DNA from 2 places in the Paenibacillus sp. FSL H8-0261 genome. Region 2 is predicted to be linked to the other one. Evidence: a T-box and tRNA genes for the amino acid it is inferred to sense, from the RefSeq annotation. Region 2 holds a T-box; the other holds one or more tRNA genes.
What was found. The T-box of region 2 lies ahead of pheS (phenylalanine--tRNA ligase subunit alpha). A T-box ahead of a tRNA ligase gene usually reads a tRNA of that ligase, here a tRNA-Phe.

Region 1: it has a tRNA-Phe gene. The T-box ahead of pheS (phenylalanine--tRNA ligase subunit alpha) is inferred to sense a tRNA for this amino acid. The anticodon was not compared.

Annotation. Positions count from the first base shown of each region.
Region 1 covers NZ_CP150297.1:141,248-150,033, forward strand. The annotation lists rRNA gene MHI27_RS00665 (16S ribosomal RNA) at 1-879, shown strand, start outside; rRNA gene rrf (5S ribosomal RNA) at 1,004-1,120, shown strand; tRNA gene MHI27_RS00675 (tRNA-Ile) at 1,166-1,242, shown strand; tRNA gene MHI27_RS00680 (tRNA-Ala) at 1,263-1,338, shown strand; rRNA gene MHI27_RS00685 (23S ribosomal RNA) at 1,479-4,407, shown strand; tRNA gene MHI27_RS00690 (tRNA-Ser) at 4,490-4,581, shown strand; tRNA gene MHI27_RS00695 (tRNA-Met) at 4,612-4,688, shown strand; tRNA gene MHI27_RS00700 (tRNA-Val) at 4,697-4,772, shown strand; tRNA gene MHI27_RS00705 (tRNA-Thr) at 4,806-4,881, shown strand; tRNA gene MHI27_RS00710 (tRNA-Asp) at 4,895-4,972, shown strand; tRNA gene MHI27_RS00715 (tRNA-Phe) at 5,039-5,111, shown strand; tRNA gene MHI27_RS00720 (tRNA-Tyr) at 5,121-5,206, shown strand; tRNA gene MHI27_RS00725 (tRNA-Lys) at 5,212-5,284, shown strand; gene MHI27_RS00730 (CdaR family transcriptional regulator) at 5,434-6,528, shown strand; gene MHI27_RS00735 (ABC transporter ATP-binding protein) at 6,643-7,764, shown strand; gene hprK (HPr(Ser) kinase/phosphatase) at 7,975-8,786, shown strand, end outside.
Region 2 covers NZ_CP150297.1:1,855,536-1,864,321, forward strand. The annotation lists gene MHI27_RS08105 (ABC transporter permease) at 1-538, opposite strand, end outside; gene MHI27_RS08110 (ABC transporter ATP-binding protein) at 535-1,233, opposite strand; gene MHI27_RS08115 (efflux RND transporter periplasmic adaptor subunit) at 1,230-2,606, opposite strand; gene MHI27_RS08120 (hypothetical protein) at 2,664-5,225, opposite strand; T-box leader at 5,495-5,781, shown strand; gene pheS (phenylalanine--tRNA ligase subunit alpha) at 5,842-6,876, shown strand; gene pheT (phenylalanine--tRNA ligase subunit beta) at 7,220-8,786, shown strand, end outside.

The sequences.
Region 1 (8,786 bases), 1.7 Mb from region 2:
AAGTGGAATTCCACGTGTAGCGGTGAAATGCGTAGATATGTGGAGGAACACCAGTGGCGAAGGCGACTTTCTGGGCTGTAACTGACGCTGAGGCGCGAAAGCGTGGGGAGCAAACAGGATTAGATACCCTGGTAGTCCACGCCGTAAACGATGAGTGCTAGGTGTTAGGGGTTTCGATACCCTTGGTGCCGAAGTTAACACAGTAAGCACTCCGCCTGGGGAGTACGGTCGCAAGACTGAAACTCAAAGGAATTGACGGGGACCCGCACAAGCAGTGGAGTATGTGGTTTAATTCGAAGCAACGCGAAGAACCTTACCAGGTCTTGACATCCCTCTGAATCCACTAGAGATAGTGGCGGCCTTCGGGACAGAGGAGACAGGTGGTGCATGGTTGTCGTCAGCTCGTGTCGTGAGATGTTGGGTTAAGTCCCGCAACGAGCGCAACCCTTAACTTTAGTTGCCAGCAGGTAAGGCTGGGCACTCTAGAGTGACTGCCGGTGACAAACCGGAGGAAGGTGGGGATGACGTCAAATCATCATGCCCCTTATGACCTGGGCTACACACGTACTACAATGGCCGGTACAACGGGAAGCGAAACCGCGAGGTGAAGCCAATCCCATCAAAGCCGGTCTCAGTTCGGATTGCAGGCTGCAACTCGCCTGCATGAAGTCGGAATTGCTAGTAATCGCGGATCAGCATGCCGCGGTGAATACGTTCCCGGGTCTTGTACACACCGCCCGTCACACCACGAGAGTTTACAACACCCGAAGTCGGTGGGGTAACCCGCAAGGGAGCCAGCCGCCGAAGGTGGGGTAGATGATTGGGGTGAAGTCGTAACAAGGTAGCCGTATCGGAAGGTGCGGCTGGATCACCTCCTTTCTATGGAGAATCGTCTTCTGCAATGAAGACATTCAAATCGGAAGTTAAACTTCCACAATAGAACCTTAGGGTTCGAACACTCACTCGTGTTCAGTTTTGAAAGAGCAAGTCTCTTTCGTATGCGTTTGGTGGCGATAGCGGAGGGGTTCCACACGTACCCATCCCGAACACGACCGTTAAGCCCTCCAGCGCCGATGGTACTTGGACCGAAGGGTCCTGGGAGAGTAGGACGCCGCCAAGCGGACAACCATTCTTTGGTTGATTCACAATGTTATATATGTTATATGGGCTTTTAGCTCAGTTGGTTAGAGCGCACCTCTGATAAGGGTGAGGTCGGTGGTTCGAGTCCACCAAGGCCCACCATATAACTTTATATCTTTTATGGGGCCATAGCTCAGCTGGGAGAGCGCCTGCCTTGCAAGCAGGAGGTCAGCGGTTCGATCCCGCTTGGCTCCACCATAATTTTTAATTCAATACCTTCTTTAAACATTGATCCTTGAAAACTGGATACCGAAACGAATTTGCGTTTTAGAACATCTTTTAGCAACTTGTGCAAACAAGTAAATGTTATTAGTGAGATTTTTCTTAGGAAAAATCAAGGTTAAGCTAATAAGAGCACACGGAGGATGCCTAGGCGCCAGGAGCCGACGAAGGACGTGGCGAACAACGAAACTGCCTCGGGGAGCTGTAAGCAAGCTTTGATCCGGGGGTGTCCGAATGGGGAAACCCAGCTGTGGTAATTCGCAGTTACTCATCTCTGAACACATAGGAGATGTAGAGGCAGACCAGGGGAACTGAAACATCTAAGTACCCTGAGGAAGAGAAAACAATAGTGATTCCGTCAGTAGCGGCGAGCGAACGCGGAACAGCCTAAACCTAAGAGCTTGCTCTTAGGGGTTGTGGGACGTCTCACATGGAGTTACAAAGGAATATGGTAGGTGAAGAGGTCTGGAAAGGCCCGCGATAGAGGTAAAAGCCCTGTAACCTAAACTGTGTTCTCTCCGAGACGGATCCCGAGTAGTGCGGGGCACGTGAAACCCCGTATGAATCCAGCAGGACCATCTGCTAAGGCTAAATACTACCTGGCGACCGATAGTGAAACAGTACCGTGAGGGAAAGGTGAAAAGCACCCCGGAAGGGGAGTGAAATAGAACCTGAAACCGTGTGCTTACAAAAAGTCAGAGCCCTATTAATGGGTGATGGCGTGCCTTTTGTAGAATGAACCGGCGAGTTACGTTTAACATGCAAGGTTAAGTCGAGAAGACGGAGCCGCAGCGAAAGCGAGTCTGAATAGGGCGATTTAGTATGTGGACGTAGACCCGAAACCGTGTGATCTACCCCTGTCCAGGGTGAAGGTGCGGTAACACGCACTGGAGGCCCGAACCCACGCATGTTGAAAAATGCGGGGATGAGGTGGGGGTAGCGGAGAAATTCCAATCGAACTCGGAGATAGCTGGTTCTCCCCGAAATAGCTTTAGGGCTAGCCTCGGTATAAGAGTAGTGGAGGTAGAGCACTGATTGGGTGCGGGGTCCGCAAGGATTACCAAGCTCAGTCAAACTCCGAATGCCATATACTTATTGCCGGGAGTCAGACAGTGAGTGCTAAGATCCATTGTCAAAAGGGAAACAGCCCAGACCATCAGCTAAGGTCCCCAAGTGTGTGTTAAGTGGGAAAGGATGTGGAGTTGCACAGACAACCAGGATGTTGGCTTAGAAGCAGCCACCATTGAAAGAGTGCGTAATAGCTCACTGGTCGAGTGACTCTGCGCCGAAAATGTAACGGGGCTAAACACACCACCGAAGCTATGGCTAGATACGTATGTATCTGGGGTAGGGGAGCGTTGTATGTGGGTTGAAGGTGTACCGTAAGGAGCGCTGGACAGCATACAAGTGAGAATGCCGGTATGAGTAACGAAAAGATCAGTGAGAATCTGATCCGCCGAAAGCCCAAGGTTTCCTGAGGAAGGCTCGTCCGCTCAGGGTAAGTCGGGACCTAAGGCGAGGCCGAAAGGCGTAGTCGAAGGACAACAGTTTGAAATTACTGTACCACCGTAATCCGCTATGAGCGATGGGGTGACGCAGGAGGGTAGTGACGCGGACTGATGGATATGTCCGTCTAAGCAGTGAGGCTGATGTGTAGGCAAATCCGCACATCGTTAAGGCTGGGCTGTGATGGGGAGCGAAAATTGTAGTAGCGAAGGTCATGATCTCACACTGCCAAGAAAAGCCTCTAGCCAGGAGAAGGTGCCCGTACCGCAAACCGACACAGGTAGGCGAGAAGAGAATTCTAAGGCGCGCGGAAGAACTCTCGTTAAGGAACTCGGCAAAATGACCCCGTAACTTCGGGAGAAGGGGTGCCCCGGTAGTGTGAATAGCACGAGGGGGCCGCAGTGAAAAGGCCCAAGCGACTGTTTAGCAAAAACACAGGTCTGTGCGAAGCCGCAAGGCGAAGTATACGGGCTGACGCCTGCCCGGTGCTGGAAGGTTAAGGGGAGTGGTTAGGGGTAACCCGAAGCTATGAACCGAAGCCCCAGTAAACGGCGGCCGTAACTATAACGGTCCTAAGGTAGCGAAATTCCTTGTCAGGTAAATTCTGACCCGCACGAATGGCGTAACGACTTGGGCGCTGTCTCAACGAGAGATCCGGTGAAATTTTAATACCTGTGAAGATGCAGGTTACCCGCGACAAGACGGAAAGACCCCATGGAGCTTTACTGCAGCTTGATATTGAATTTGGGTACGATCTGTACAGGATAGGTGGGAGCCGTAGAAATCGGAGCGCAAGCTTCGGTGGAGGCGCCGTTGGGATACCACCCTGATCGTATCTAGGTTCTAACCTAGTACCCTTACCGGGTACGGGGACCGTGTCAGGCGGGCAGTTTGACTGGGGCGGTCGCCTCCTAAAGAGTAACGGAGGCGTTCCAAGGTTCCCTCAGAATGGTTGGAAATCATTCGAAGAGTGCAAAGGCATAAGGGAGCTTGACTGCGAGACCTACAAGTCGAGCAGGGACGAAAGTCGGACTTAGTGATCCGGTGGTACCGCATGGAAGGGCCATCGCTCAACGGATAAAAGCTACCCTGGGGATAACAGGCTTATCTCCCCCAAGAGTCCACATCGACGGGGAGGTTTGGCACCTCGATGTCGGCTCATCGCATCCTGGGGCTGAAGTAGGTCCCAAGGGTTGGGCTGTTCGCCCATTAAAGCGGTACGCGAGCTGGGTTCAGAACGTCGTGAGACAGTTCGGTCCCTATCTGTCGTGGGCGCAGGAAATTTGAGAGGAGCTGTCCTTAGTACGAGAGGACCGGGATGGACGTACCGCTGGTGCACCAGTTGTTTCGCCAGAAGCATGGCTGGGTAGCTACGTACGGACGGGATAAGCGCTGAAAGCATCTAAGCGTGAAGCCCCCCTCAAGATGAGATTTCCCAATTAGTAAGACCCCTTGAAGACGACGAGGTAGATAGGTTGGAGGTGGAAGTGCAGTAATGCATGGAGCTGACCAATACTAATCGGTCGAGGGCTTATCCTATACTTAAAATGCAAATTCAATTCGGATTCAGTTTTCAGGGAGTCAAATTCCTGTTTGGATTGCTGTGGTACTGATATCGTTTGGAGAGATACCCAAGTGGCTATAAGGGGACCCTCTGCTAAGGGGTTAGACTGCGTAAGCGGTGCGTGGGTTCGAATCCCACTCTCTCCGCCATTTTCAATCCATAGCATTTCTAATTATTGTGGCGGTGTAGCTCAGCTGGCTAGAGCGTACGGTTCATACCCGTGAGGTCGGGGGTTCGATCCCCTTCGCCGCTACCATAATACCTGGAGGCTTAGCTCAGCTGGGAGAGCATCTGCCTTACAAGCAGAGGGTCGGGGGTTCGATCCCCTCAGCCTCCACCATTATTACTTTTTTAGAATTACTTTTTACACCGTGCCGGTGTAGCTCAACTGGTAGAGCAACTGACTTGTAATCAGTAGGTTGGGGGTTCAAGTCCTCTCGCCGGCACCATTATTATCAATGCGGAACCGTGGTGTAGTTGGCCTAACATGCCTGCCTGTCACGCAGGAGATCGCGAGTTCGAATCTCGTCGGTTCCGCCATTTTTTTCCACAAGACTAGGGTGGGAAGTTTAATGCTACCACTTTATTTTTATGTCAATTTAATATGGCTCGATAGCTCAGTCGGTAGAGCAGAGGACTGAAAATCCTCGTGTCGGCGGTTCGAATCCGTCTCGAGCCACTTTTCCCTGGGGGATTAGCGAAGTGGCCAAACGCATCAGACTGTAAATCTGCTCACGTACGTGTTCGGTGGTTCGAATCCATCATCCCCCACCATTTATGAGCCATTAGCTCAGTTGGTAGAGCACCTGACTTTTAATCAGGGTGTCGAAGGTTCGAGTCCTTCATGGCTCATCCCAAACAGAAAGTCATCACCTTATGGTGGTGGCTTTTTTTGTGTTTTATGGTTGTATTATAGTAGCGCGCTACTGTAGCGATTAACATAATATAAGAGAATATGCTAAAATAGGCGAAAAGAGCAAAAGTGGTGGAGCATGGTGACTATGGATAGTGAGACATTGCGGAAAAAATTAGAGCAGCTCACCGGAAAGAGAACCGGAATCAAGCAGTTAGGGAGGCAGCATTCAGCTTCTCTTTTTAGCATGGGATTAGAAGGACAGGATCAGCTGGTAATCCATGAGGGTCATCTCTGGGCACCTTTGTATGAGAGTGACGGACGTATAACCGCTGTCTGGGTAGAAATGGAGGGGCTCACCTCTCTGGAAGTACAACTGGTCAACTATGCAGTTCGAAATTTTGCTATTGCACTTAAAGCTACAGGGCTTAGAGAAGAAGGTGAAGTGGAGGCGCGGCAGCTTGGCGCTTGGTTGAACACGGAGCTAGAGCAAGAGAAGAATGACACTGAAATTCCCGATGAGATCACCCTAAAGGGACGTCTGTTCGGAGATATGATTCCATTCCTCCTAAGTAGTGAGATTGCTCATAGTCCACAGATCTCTTATCGTTCACTGATGAAATTATTGCGTAGCTATTTTGAGAACGAAATTCTGCTTATTCCCCTTCAAGAGAAGGAATGGTTAATTTTAGCTCGTAAAGAATTACTTACGGGCGGGGATGATAAGGATGATGAAGAAGAGAGTGTAGATGATCTTCTAGCACAGACTAGTATGGGGTTACATGAGCTGATAGCTAGTGAATGGGTAGGGGTATTCCATTTGGCAGTAGCTCCGGCTATAGTCCCTGTTAAGGGATTGACTGGATCTGTAGCTTTGCTCAGGGAGACGATTGTACTCGGTCGTATTTTTCAAGTAGGAGAGTATATTCATTTACCTTGGGAACTGCATTTGGAACGTCTGGTTAACAGCATTCCTGATGTACGCCGCAAACAGTTGCTTGGACAAATTGGTGACTACTCCTCTGTACTATCAGATAAAGAAATGCTGCTGACTTTGGAGACCTTTTTTGAGATGGACTGTAATGTAAGTGAAACCGCCAAGAAGTTGTATATCCATCGAAATACGCTGCTTTACCGTCTGGATAAGATAAAACAAGAGACCGGAGCAGATGTACGAAGCTTTGGGGACGCTGCTATTGTTAAGCTTACTATGCTTTTGTATAAAGTGACGAAAAGGAAATAGGTTTTTTGTGAACCTTACAAATAGCCATAGTGTCCCGACTGGGGTAATATAAATGTACAAGGAAACAGAATTTTTATATTAACTAATTAATAATTAACTCGAGGGGGAAATACAATGGCAGGCGTACGTTTAGAGCATATTTTCAAAAAATACCCGGGTTCAGATAAAGCAACAGTAATCGATATCAATCTTGATATTAAAGATAAGGAATTTCTAGTATTGGTTGGACCTTCCGGTTGTGGTAAATCCACAACTTTGCGTATGATCGCTGGTTTGGAAGAAATCTCCGAAGGTAAAATGTACATTGGCGATCGTGTAGTTAATGACGTTGCACCTAAAGACCGCGATATCGCGATGGTATTCCAATCCTACGCCCTGTATCCGCATATGAGCGTATACCAAAACATGGCTTTCGGTTTGAAACTTCGTAAAGTGAAGAAGGATGAAATCGACAAGAAAGTTCGCGAAGCTGCTAAAATTCTTGATATCGAGCATTTGCTAGATCGTAAACCAAAAGCGCTTTCCGGTGGTCAACGCCAACGTGTCGCTTTGGGACGCGCTATCGTACGTGATCCACAAGTCTTCTTGATGGATGAGCCTCTTTCCAACTTGGATGCTAAACTTCGTGGTCAAATGCGTGCTGAAATCACTAAACTGGTTAAGCGCCTTGAAACTACTTGTATCTACGTAACGCATGACCAAACAGAAGCTATGACAATGGGTGATCGCATCGTAGTTATGTATGATGGTATCATTCAACAAGCAGCTTCCCCTGAAGAGTTGTACAATGAACCTACAAACTTGTTCGTAGCTGGATTTATCGGATCCCCTACAATGAACTTTATCAATGGTACTTTGTCCGAAGTGAGCGGTTCTATCCGTTTCCGTGCTGAGAACCTTGACGTTGAAGTACCAGGCGGAAAAGCTCAAATCATCCGCAACAAAGGTTACATCGGTAAAGAAGTAATCATGGGCGTTCGTCCAGAAGATATCCATGAAGAGCCAGTATTCTTGGAAGCTTCCCCGAACACAATCTTCACTTCATTGGTTGATGTTACTGAAAACCTTGGTCACGAAATGCTCCTTTACTTGAGCGGCCTTGGTAAATCTACTGTAATCGCTCGTGTAGATGGACGTTCCACTACTCGCGAAGGCAGCAAGCCTAAATTGGCTATTGATATGAACAAAATTCACTTCTTTGATAAAGAATCCGAAGCTAACATTTTGTTGGGATAAGATTGTAAAGATCTTTTCTCTCTTGATAAAGCCACCCGAAAGGGTGGCTTTATTGTTTAGATGGCCCCTGTTTGGTTAGGCGCTAAGATTGCATTCATAAGCGTTATCAATTAAGATAGCAGGAGAATTACCTCCGGAATGTAAAGAGATCGCTGCCAACCGGACGCAGTAAGCGGACAAATACCGCAGGTGACGAAAGGACGAAATTACATGGCTAAGAAAGTAAAAGTATCTGAATTGGTACAGCATTTTCAATTAGAGGTTATTTCCGGCCAGGAAGGTCTAAAGAGACCCATCACGGTCGATGACCTGAATCGCCCTGGACTAGAGATTGCTGGTTATTTTGAATATTATCCAGAAGAACGTGTTCAATTGCTAGGCAAAACAGAACTCGCTTTTTTCTCCATGCTGCCCGAAGCTGAGCGGAAAAGTCGACTTCGTGGAATTTGTAATGATAACACACCTTGTATTGTAATTACACGTGGTTTGGAAGTGCCTCAGGAGTTAATTGACATAAGTAATGAAAAGGCCCTTCCTGTGCTTCGCAGCTCGATGGCTACGACTATTTTTTCCAGCCGTTTGACGAGCTTTCTAGAAGGAAAATTAGCTCCTACGGCGACTATTCATGGCGTACTTTGTGATGTATATGGTGTAGGTATGCTAATTACGGGTAGTAGTGGGATTGGTAAAAGTGAAACAGCCCTTGAGCTTGTAAAACGCGGTCATCGATTGATTGCTGATGATGCCGTAGAAATCCGTCAGACTTCAGATAACCAGCTGCATGGTACAGCCCCTGAGTTAATCCGTCATTTACTGGAGATCCGTGGAGTAGGTATCATTAATGTAATGACACTTTTTGGTGCGGGTGCCATTCGTAATCATAAACGGATTACACTTGTTGTTAGATTGGAAGCATGGCAGCAAGACAAGCAGTATGATCGACTTGGACTTGATGAGGAAACGACACGGATTATTGACACAGATGTTCCGCTTGTAACGATTCCCGTACGCCCAGGACGTAA
Region 2 (8,786 bases):
CCAAAAGACCGACGATTTTATAGCTGATCCCGTTTAGCTGTACCTTTTGGCCTACTGGATCATCTGTGCCGAATAAATCCTCAGCCGTACCTGTGCCGATTAGCGCTACCTTCTGCCGGTACTCCGTATCAATATCAAGCAGGAAACGTCCTGACTGTACATGAAAATCCTTAACGTCCTCATAAGAAGGTGTAATGCCCTCAACAGTAACGCTAACATTCTCAGTATTATGCTTGGCTGTAACGTTGCCACTGATCACAGGAGCTACATTTTCTATCCCCTCAATATCTCCAAGTGCCAAAGCTTCTTCATAGGTGAGGGAGGTGGTAGCCCCACGGCCAGTGATGTTTACCGTCAGTTGATTTGTTCCGAGTCCATTAAGCTGCTCCGTAATCTGAGAAGTAGTTCCCTGCCCCACAGAAACGAGGATGATAACGGATGATACACCAATAATAATACCCAGCATCGTTAAAAAAGCTCTTACTTTACTGCTGTAAATACTTTTTAGAGCCATCCGCATACTTTGAAATAATTTCACCTCGCATTCCTCCGATCTTCTACGAGGTTGCCATCCTGAATACGAATGATCCGCTTAGCTTGCTTTGCAATTTCGAGGTCATGTGTGATTAGGATGATTGTATGACCCTGCTCATTTAATTCTCGTATCATCTGCATGACCTCTTGTCCAGTTCGCGTATCAAGCGCCCCGGTAGGTTCATCTGCAAGTAGAATCGGGGGAGATCCAGCCATAGCTCGCGCAATCGCTACACGCTGCTGCTGTCCCCCTGAAAGCTCAGAAGGTCGGTGATGCATTCTCTCCTCCAAACCAACTTTAAGGAGTGCTTGCTGCGCTGTTTCTTTGCGTTCTCGATGTGAGAGGCCGCGGTATATTAGCGGAAGCTCCACATTCTCGACAGCAGACAACTTGGGGAGGAGATTGAAGTTTTGAAAGATAAAGCCGATCTTCTCATTCCGGATAACTGCCAGCTTGTTGTCGGATAACTTGCGAACCTCTTGTCCGTCTAGAAGATAGCTTCCCTCATCCGATACATCCAGGCATCCGAGCATGTTCATTAGTGTTGATTTACCAGAACCGGAAGGACCTATAATCGCTACGAACTCTCCGAAGTCGATTGTAAAGGAAAGATTTTTTAGAACTGTCATAGTTTCTCCGGCCATAGTATAGCCATGGGTCATATTCTGGACTTGGATCAGTGGCGTTAAAGCACTCATCTACTGCCACCTCCGCCACCACCAGGTGCTCCGCCCGTGCCACCAGTACCACCTCCACTGAAGCCACCACCGCCACTAAAGCCGCCACCGCCGAAACCGGCGCCACCCATACCGCCCATGCCACCTTGCATTTGCATCTCAGTACTAGTTGTACCTGTTTTGGTAGAGATGACAGTAGGGATGATCACTTTGTCTCCTTCATTAAGCCCACTGACAATTTCAATACTGCTCTCATCATGGATGCCCACTTCGACGGAAACTGTTCGCTGATTACTATTTCCACGGTTTCTTGTGCCAGCTGCTCCGTTAGGCATAGTACCGCCGCGAGCATCAGGCGCTCCACTAGGCATAGCGCCATCGCGAGCATCAGGAGCCCCGCTAGGCATCGGTGCTTGGCCCTCACTAGAGGCTTTTGAGGAATCGGTTGAACCCGCTGAACCCGCTGTTAAAGGGAGAGAAACTGTGTACTTGCCATTTCTTTCTTGAACAGCTTCAATAGGTACGGTTAATACATCTTTTTTCTCAGCTGTTGTAACTGAAACTTCTGCCGACATCCCTACAAGGGCGCCTTCGGAGGTGGTTAAGCCAACGGTAACATCGAAGAGGGAGACTCCGTTCGAGACGGTGCCTTCCTTGGCAATCTTAGTAACACTCCCCTTGAATTCAGTGTCGGGCAGGGCATCCAATGAAATGGTAGCAGGCATCCCTATTTTCACTGTAGGAATATCAAGCTCATCCACCTGCACTATGACGCTTAAATTAGCATAATCGGTGATATCGATGAGTTCAGAGCCATCCATCGCTTTTTCACCGCTGGCTATGTTAACTGCTGTAACAGTTCCGTCAATAGGGGCGGTTAGGGGATCTGGAGGGATCATATCCTCTTGTACAGCTGCAATTTTTTCGATTTGAGAAGCGATATCCGTTTTCGCTTTTTCAATCGAACGTTTGGCACTGGCTAATTCATCCTCGGAGGCACCTGCCACGGCAAGCTTCTTATACTGCTCCTGTTTGTCCTGAAGATCCTCTTCAAGCGAGGTAAGAGAGGTTTGTTCCTGCTTGAGATTGTCGCTCAAATCATTGCCTTCGAAGGTAATTAATGTCTGACCTTTTTTCACATTGTCGCCTTCTTTGACAAGCACCTCAGCTACGGTTCCAGCGTCCTTCGTTTTCACTTTTCCTGTTTCAGTGGCCGTGACGGAGCCTGCTCCAGATACATTTACTACGATATCGCCCTTCGTAACCGTGGCTGTATTAACGGGCACTTCAGCAGCCTGACTGCTCTTATCAGGTAAAAATGTATACACCAACAATCCGGCTGTTGCTACAGCTACTACTCCGATGGACCAGAGCAACACTTTTTTCTTCTTCATTTCTTTCCTCCATAGATCATCAAATTTCTTTTAACTTAGGTCACCCTCGCGCACTTACTAAGTATCGGATGGATTGTTAGCACTAGAATCGGTGTTTGAAGTGGAATTGTTGTTTGAAGTCGTTGACGCTGCCTGATAAGTGACAACATAGGTTTGTGAACCCAGCAAATTTCGATGACCTTGGAATTCGTCGTATACATTCAATCGGATCGCGCCGCCACCTAGAGTTTTGTAAAGATTGCTTGTGAATGTTGTGGTGTATGACTTGAAGTTCCCTAATGGTAGATCAGTGCCCAGTGTTAATGTCTTCTCCATCGTTTGTCCGAAGGGGTCGATCAGCTCTAGTACAAGCTTGTGCTCATAGGTACCCGATTCGTAAAGCGTGCTGCTCGACAGGTTGTAGGTTAGGACAGTGCTTAGCGTATCTTTTCCACCAGTGACGGTGGCGACTGCATTTGTAACGGATAGGTTATAAGGGAACGATTCTACATCCAAAAGATTACTTTTTGACTCCACCGCAACATTATTTAGACCCAGTGACACCGTATTGATATAACCCGTTGATTTCCCGCCAGGAGCCGTAAGTTTTCCTTCGGATACCCCTTCACCGACATAAAGAACAAGCTGAGAAGGATCTACTCCAAGTGGAAGCTTAGTCCAGACGGTAACCAGATTTTTTCCGTTAGGGCTCGTGGAAGTGGTAGACTGGTTGACCTCGGCTTCGTAATATTGATTGTCAGGCGTTTTGTAATAAGCTACGAGTTGAGCCTGCTCCGATTTACGTGTTTCCTCACTGTTCATTTCCAGTTCTGTGTACATGATATTGGAGCTCGCACCCTGATAAACCGTTGTCCGGCGCTCTAACACTTCTGCTTTTTTACTTTCAAGGTCAATTTGGAAGGAACTTAGTGCTGCAACTTCCTGAACACGGCTGTCCAACTGATTTGTACTTAAAGAAAGAAAATTATTTTTGCTTTCGCCGGAGGTTTCTTGCAGCGTTATTTTTAATTGATTGAATTGGTAGGTGTAAGGAACATTGGCCACGACATAAACGTCTGCGGATTCATTTGGCCCGAGTATGGTTTGCGTGCTTTCTGTGACAACTTGGGAAGTGCTGCTAATATCACTCTCACCAGCTTTAATGACACTTGTAAATGCAGGAAGCTGCACAGAGGTCGATTTCGTGTTGCGAATATTGATTTTAGCTACAAGCTGATCTTTGTCTGCCCAAGGTAGCCGCTGGATGTTCTTAAGCTTGACAGCAAACGTGCCGTGACTGTTCTCCACCGCGTATTCTGTATCCTGCCAATTGTTAGTTTGGAGTGTGTAAGGAATCTGATAATAGGCCGCAGGAAAAATGATCTTACCCTCTACAGCGGGTTCAGTCATTTGCAGCTGTAGCGTTCCTTGAGCTATCGTTAGCGGAACTTCTGCACTGAGCTCAATTATTTTTTCTTCAAGGGGGTTGAGTGTAAGGTTTGCGAAAGCCTTCGTGTCCACCGGAAAGCTGTATCCTTCAGCGGCTTTAACGGTAAACTCATAAGCAGGCAAAGTAATCGCCTTGTTGCCGCTATTTTTTACTCGAAATTGCAGCGTCCACTTCGCGGTGCCGTTGTCGGCATAGACATTGGCGCTTTTTAACTGCGTCTCGACAGTATTATTGTTGAGCGTAAGCTTCTTGATGACATTGCTAGCTACGACAAGATCTGGTGTGGTAGCAGCGGGAAGGTTATAGGTGACGATGGGCAAAGCTATTTTTAATGAGGTATCTTCTCCAGCAAACTGCAGAGTCATATTGTCTGTCTTCATATAAGAGGGAATTTCCGTCATGTAGTAGATCGTCTTTTTTTCCTGTGGCTGTACTTTGTAGTTACTGCTCGCATCATCAAGCGTTAATTCAAATACAGATCCACCTGCAGATGCGAGGTATCCCTTAAGTCCAGGATCACTTAGCACTTTGGTTCCTTGATTGGTTAAGCTCACACCTACTTTGGCGTATACCTTACCGTTATATTTGTAAATTTGCAGACTTTCCGTTTTGGTTGTTACGGGCTGATTATTCAAGGTTATCTTTTTACTTTGGCCTCTAGCGACCGCTTGTGAAAAAGCCACAGGCAAGGTGAAGGACCCCAGCTTTTTTTGATAATCGGTACTGCTGAAATCCCAACCGAATACTGAAATCTTCACTCCATTTAAAGATGTGGATTTACCGACGTTTGCGTAATAGGTTACGGTTTGACTGCTTTTGGAGGGGATAGATTTGATGGTTGCACTGCTGGTTACTGGGCTTCCTTGGATAACGGTTCCTCCTGCAGTAGTTACTTTAGAGAAATAGTCCACAAGATTGATGCTGCTTCCGCTCCCATTGTTATAGCTGAGGGTGTATGTAAGAATATTGCCGCCATCCTGAGTCAAAAAGCCAACATCGGTCAGCTTCACACTAAAGTTACTCTTTAAAGCTATCGAGCCGAGTTTATCCAGAGTGGATGCAGTGGTGGCAGTTGCTGTTTTGGTGGATGAAGTAGTCGTTGATGCCGCGTATGCTCCATACGCTGAAGCTTGACTCAGAACTGCTGCGCTAAGTATGATCACAGCTACTTTTGTTCTTCGTGCATGCATGTAATTCCCTCCCGGTATGAAAGTCCTTGTATTTTGAAGGTGATTTATGATTGAGTACAACCATGCCTTCTTAATAATGGAAATTATCAAGCTCCGCTGAACGTTAGCTGAAAAAAAGTCCCCAAAATGGCTCTGAACCTTAAAGCCAGCTTAAAGCCAGATAAAAATTGCCCTAATTATGCTTGAACTTGTCAAAACGACAGATTTTGCATATAATAAACAGACATATCTCTTGCATAAAAGAGATACCTGACAATTAGATTGAATTGTAAAATGCAGTGATGGAGAAGAGTACACAGTGCCTGACTTACAGGGAGGAGACGCCGGTGATTGAGAGCGTTTCTAGGATACAGAGCTGTCGAAGTTCACTCCGGAGCAGTTCCTTGAATTCCTTAAGATTGCCTTGTAAGGAAGCGTAGGGGAAACCGGTCACAGACCGTTATTTCTGTATAAAGTGAGATAGGTATCTGTCCAGCCAAAAGAGGGAATGAAGCTCTTAAGGGGAACAGATCAGCTTGTCTAACAAGGGTGGTACCACGGTCTTTTCGTCCCTTACCGGGAGGAAAGGCCTTTTTTTGTTGAACTAGACAATGATTGAAGGGGGCTGTACACGGCCATGAAAGAGAAGTTGGAAGCATTGAAGGTTGAGGCGCTGGCTAAGTTGCAGGAGGTTATGGATCCACAGGTTTTGAATGACCTAAGAGTGAAATATCTCGGTAAAAAAGGCGAGCTTACAGAAGTTCTACGTGGTATGGGAGGACTTAGTGCTGAGGAGCGTCCGGTTATCGGGCAAGTAGCGAATCAGGTGCGTAGTGCCATTGAGGAGATTATTGGAGCGAAGCAAGAGGCTTTTCAACAGCAAGAGACTCAGCAACGTCTGCAGGCTGAAAAAGTAGACGTAACCCTGCCGGGTCGCCGCATGCAGCAAGGGGGCGTTCACCCGCTTAGCAGAGTGGTTCAGGAAATTGAGGATATTTTCATTGGTATGGGCTACCGTGTGGCTGAAGGTCCGGAAGTGGAGACCGATTATTATAACTTTGAAGCCCTAAATCTGCCTAAAAATCACCCGGCACGCGATATGCAGGATTCCTTTTATTTAACGGATGACCTGCTTATGCGTACTCAAACGTCTCCGGTACAGATTCGTACTATGCAGGCTATGAACGGTGAAGTTCCAGTTAAAATCATTTGCCCGGGTAAAGTATTCCGCCGCGATGATGACGATGCAACGCATTCCTTCCAGTTCCATCAAATAGAAGGTTTGGTTATCGGAAGCAACATTCGGATGAGTGATCTGAAAGGCACCTTGCAGCAATTTGTACAAGAGATGTTCGGCCCGAATACAGACATTCGTCTTCGTCCGAGCTTCTTCCCATTCACCGAGCCAAGCGTTGAAGTGGATGTAAGCTGCTTCAAATGTGGCGGCGATGGCTGCAGACTGTGCAAGCAAAGCGGATGGTTAGAAATCCTTGGCGCCGGCATGGTGCATCCAAATGTTCTGAAAATGGGTGGCTATGATCCTGCTAAGTATAGCGGCTTCGCATTTGGTATGGGTGTTGAGCGGATTGCTATGCTTAAATATGGCATCGATGACATCCGTCATTTCTATAACAACGATATGAGTTTTGTAAAGCAGTTCAAGGGCGTTTAGATTTTTGGTGGGCGAGCTGGCTGACGGGTTAGGAGTAAGTAGCAATTGGGTTACTGATCTTGCTTAATAAAAGACTATTAATAGAAGGAACGGAGAGAAATTTTGGAACTGTAGAAGCGCCAGCGTTCGCCTTTATCCTCGGATTTCTACCGCGAGAAGTGGTTTTAATCAGGAAATCTGAGGATAACAGCGATCGGAAGTCCAATATTTTTCGTAGTGACTGCTCTAAATAGGACGGTTATGAAGCTTTGATCGAGTAATCCTAAATTGTACTACTCCCACAGGAAGCAGATCGAACGGCAAGTAGATAAATACATCTGAAACATAAAGGAAGTGAGCGGACATGAAAGTATCAACCGGATGGTTGGCTGATTATACATCGATTGAAGGAGTAACCGCCGAAAAGCTAGCGGAGAAGATTACCGCTGCCGGCATTGAAATTGACGGAGTAGAGCGCCGCAATAAAGGGATTTCCGGCATCGTAACCGGCTATGTGAAATCGAAAGAAAAGCATCCTGATGCGGATAAACTGAACGTATGTATCGTGGATGCAGGTCAAGGTGAAGATCTGCAAATCGTCTGTGGCGCAAAGAATGTAGCTGCGGGACAAACCGTTCCTGTAGCTCTTGTTGGCGCTAAGCTGCCAGGGCTGGATATCAAAAAAGCGAAGCTGCGCGGGGTATTATCACAAGGGATGATCTGCTCGGCTAAAGAATTGGGACTCAATGATAAATTGCTTCCTAAAGAGCAGCAAGAAGGAATTCTTGTACTTCCTGAAGGTACAGAGATCGGTCAAGATATTTCAAAGTTGCTGGGTCTAGATGATGAAATTCTGGAATTCGATCTGACTCCGAACCGTTCAGACTGTCTAAGTATGATTGGTGCTGCTTATGAAGTGAGCGCGATTCTTGGACGTGACATCAAATTACCTGATCCTGCGAGTGAAATGATTGAGATCAGCGGAGCAGCTGCTCAATCTATTTCCGTTAAGATTGAGAATGAAGAACATTGCAGTCATTACGCAGTTCGTTATATCTCAGGTGTTAAACCTGCAGCATCCCCGCTGTGGATTCAGAATCGTCTGATGGCGGCAGGGATTCGTCCAATTAACAACATCGTAGACATCACTAACTATGTGATGCTCGAATACGGACAGCCGCTTCATGCTTTTGATGCAGATAAAATAGAAGGCGGAGAACTCGGCGTTCGTCTTGCTCATGAAGGTGAAGTCCTGACTACACTTGATGGCCAAGAACGGAAGCTTGAGCCACATATGCTCGTTATCGCTGATGGTGCTAAGGCTGTAGCTCTGGCTGGAGTAATGGGAGGTCTGGATACGGAAGTTACTGCTGAGACGGTAAATCTCGTTCTGGAATCCGCTAAGTTTGACGGAGGAACCGTTCGTAAAACCTCGCGTCAACTGGGACTTCGCTCGGAAGCATCGCTTCGTTTCGAGAAAGAAGTGGATCCAAATGCAGTGATCCCTGCATTGAATCGCGCTGCAGTACTTATTGCGCGTTATGCTGGCGGATCTGTGTATGAAGGAATTGTGCAAGCAGGAACAGTCGGAGGAGAAGAGAAGGTACTTACTTTGTCCTTGGAGAAGCTGAACCGTTATCTCGGAACAGATCTGTCCTTGCTAGAAGTGAAGACATTGTTTGGTCGTCTACATTTCAAATGCGGGGATACCGCACAAGGATTGATCGAAGTTCAGGTGCCAACTAGACGTGGCGATATCAGCTATGATGTTGACCTTATCGAAGAAATTGCTCGTTTGTACGGGTATGACAATATTCCAACGACTCTGATTGAAGGTGTTACAACGCCAGGCGCATTGACGCATAAGCAATCACTCCGCCGTGAACTGCGTCGCCTGTTGTCACATGGCGGTTATCAGGAAGTGATGGGTT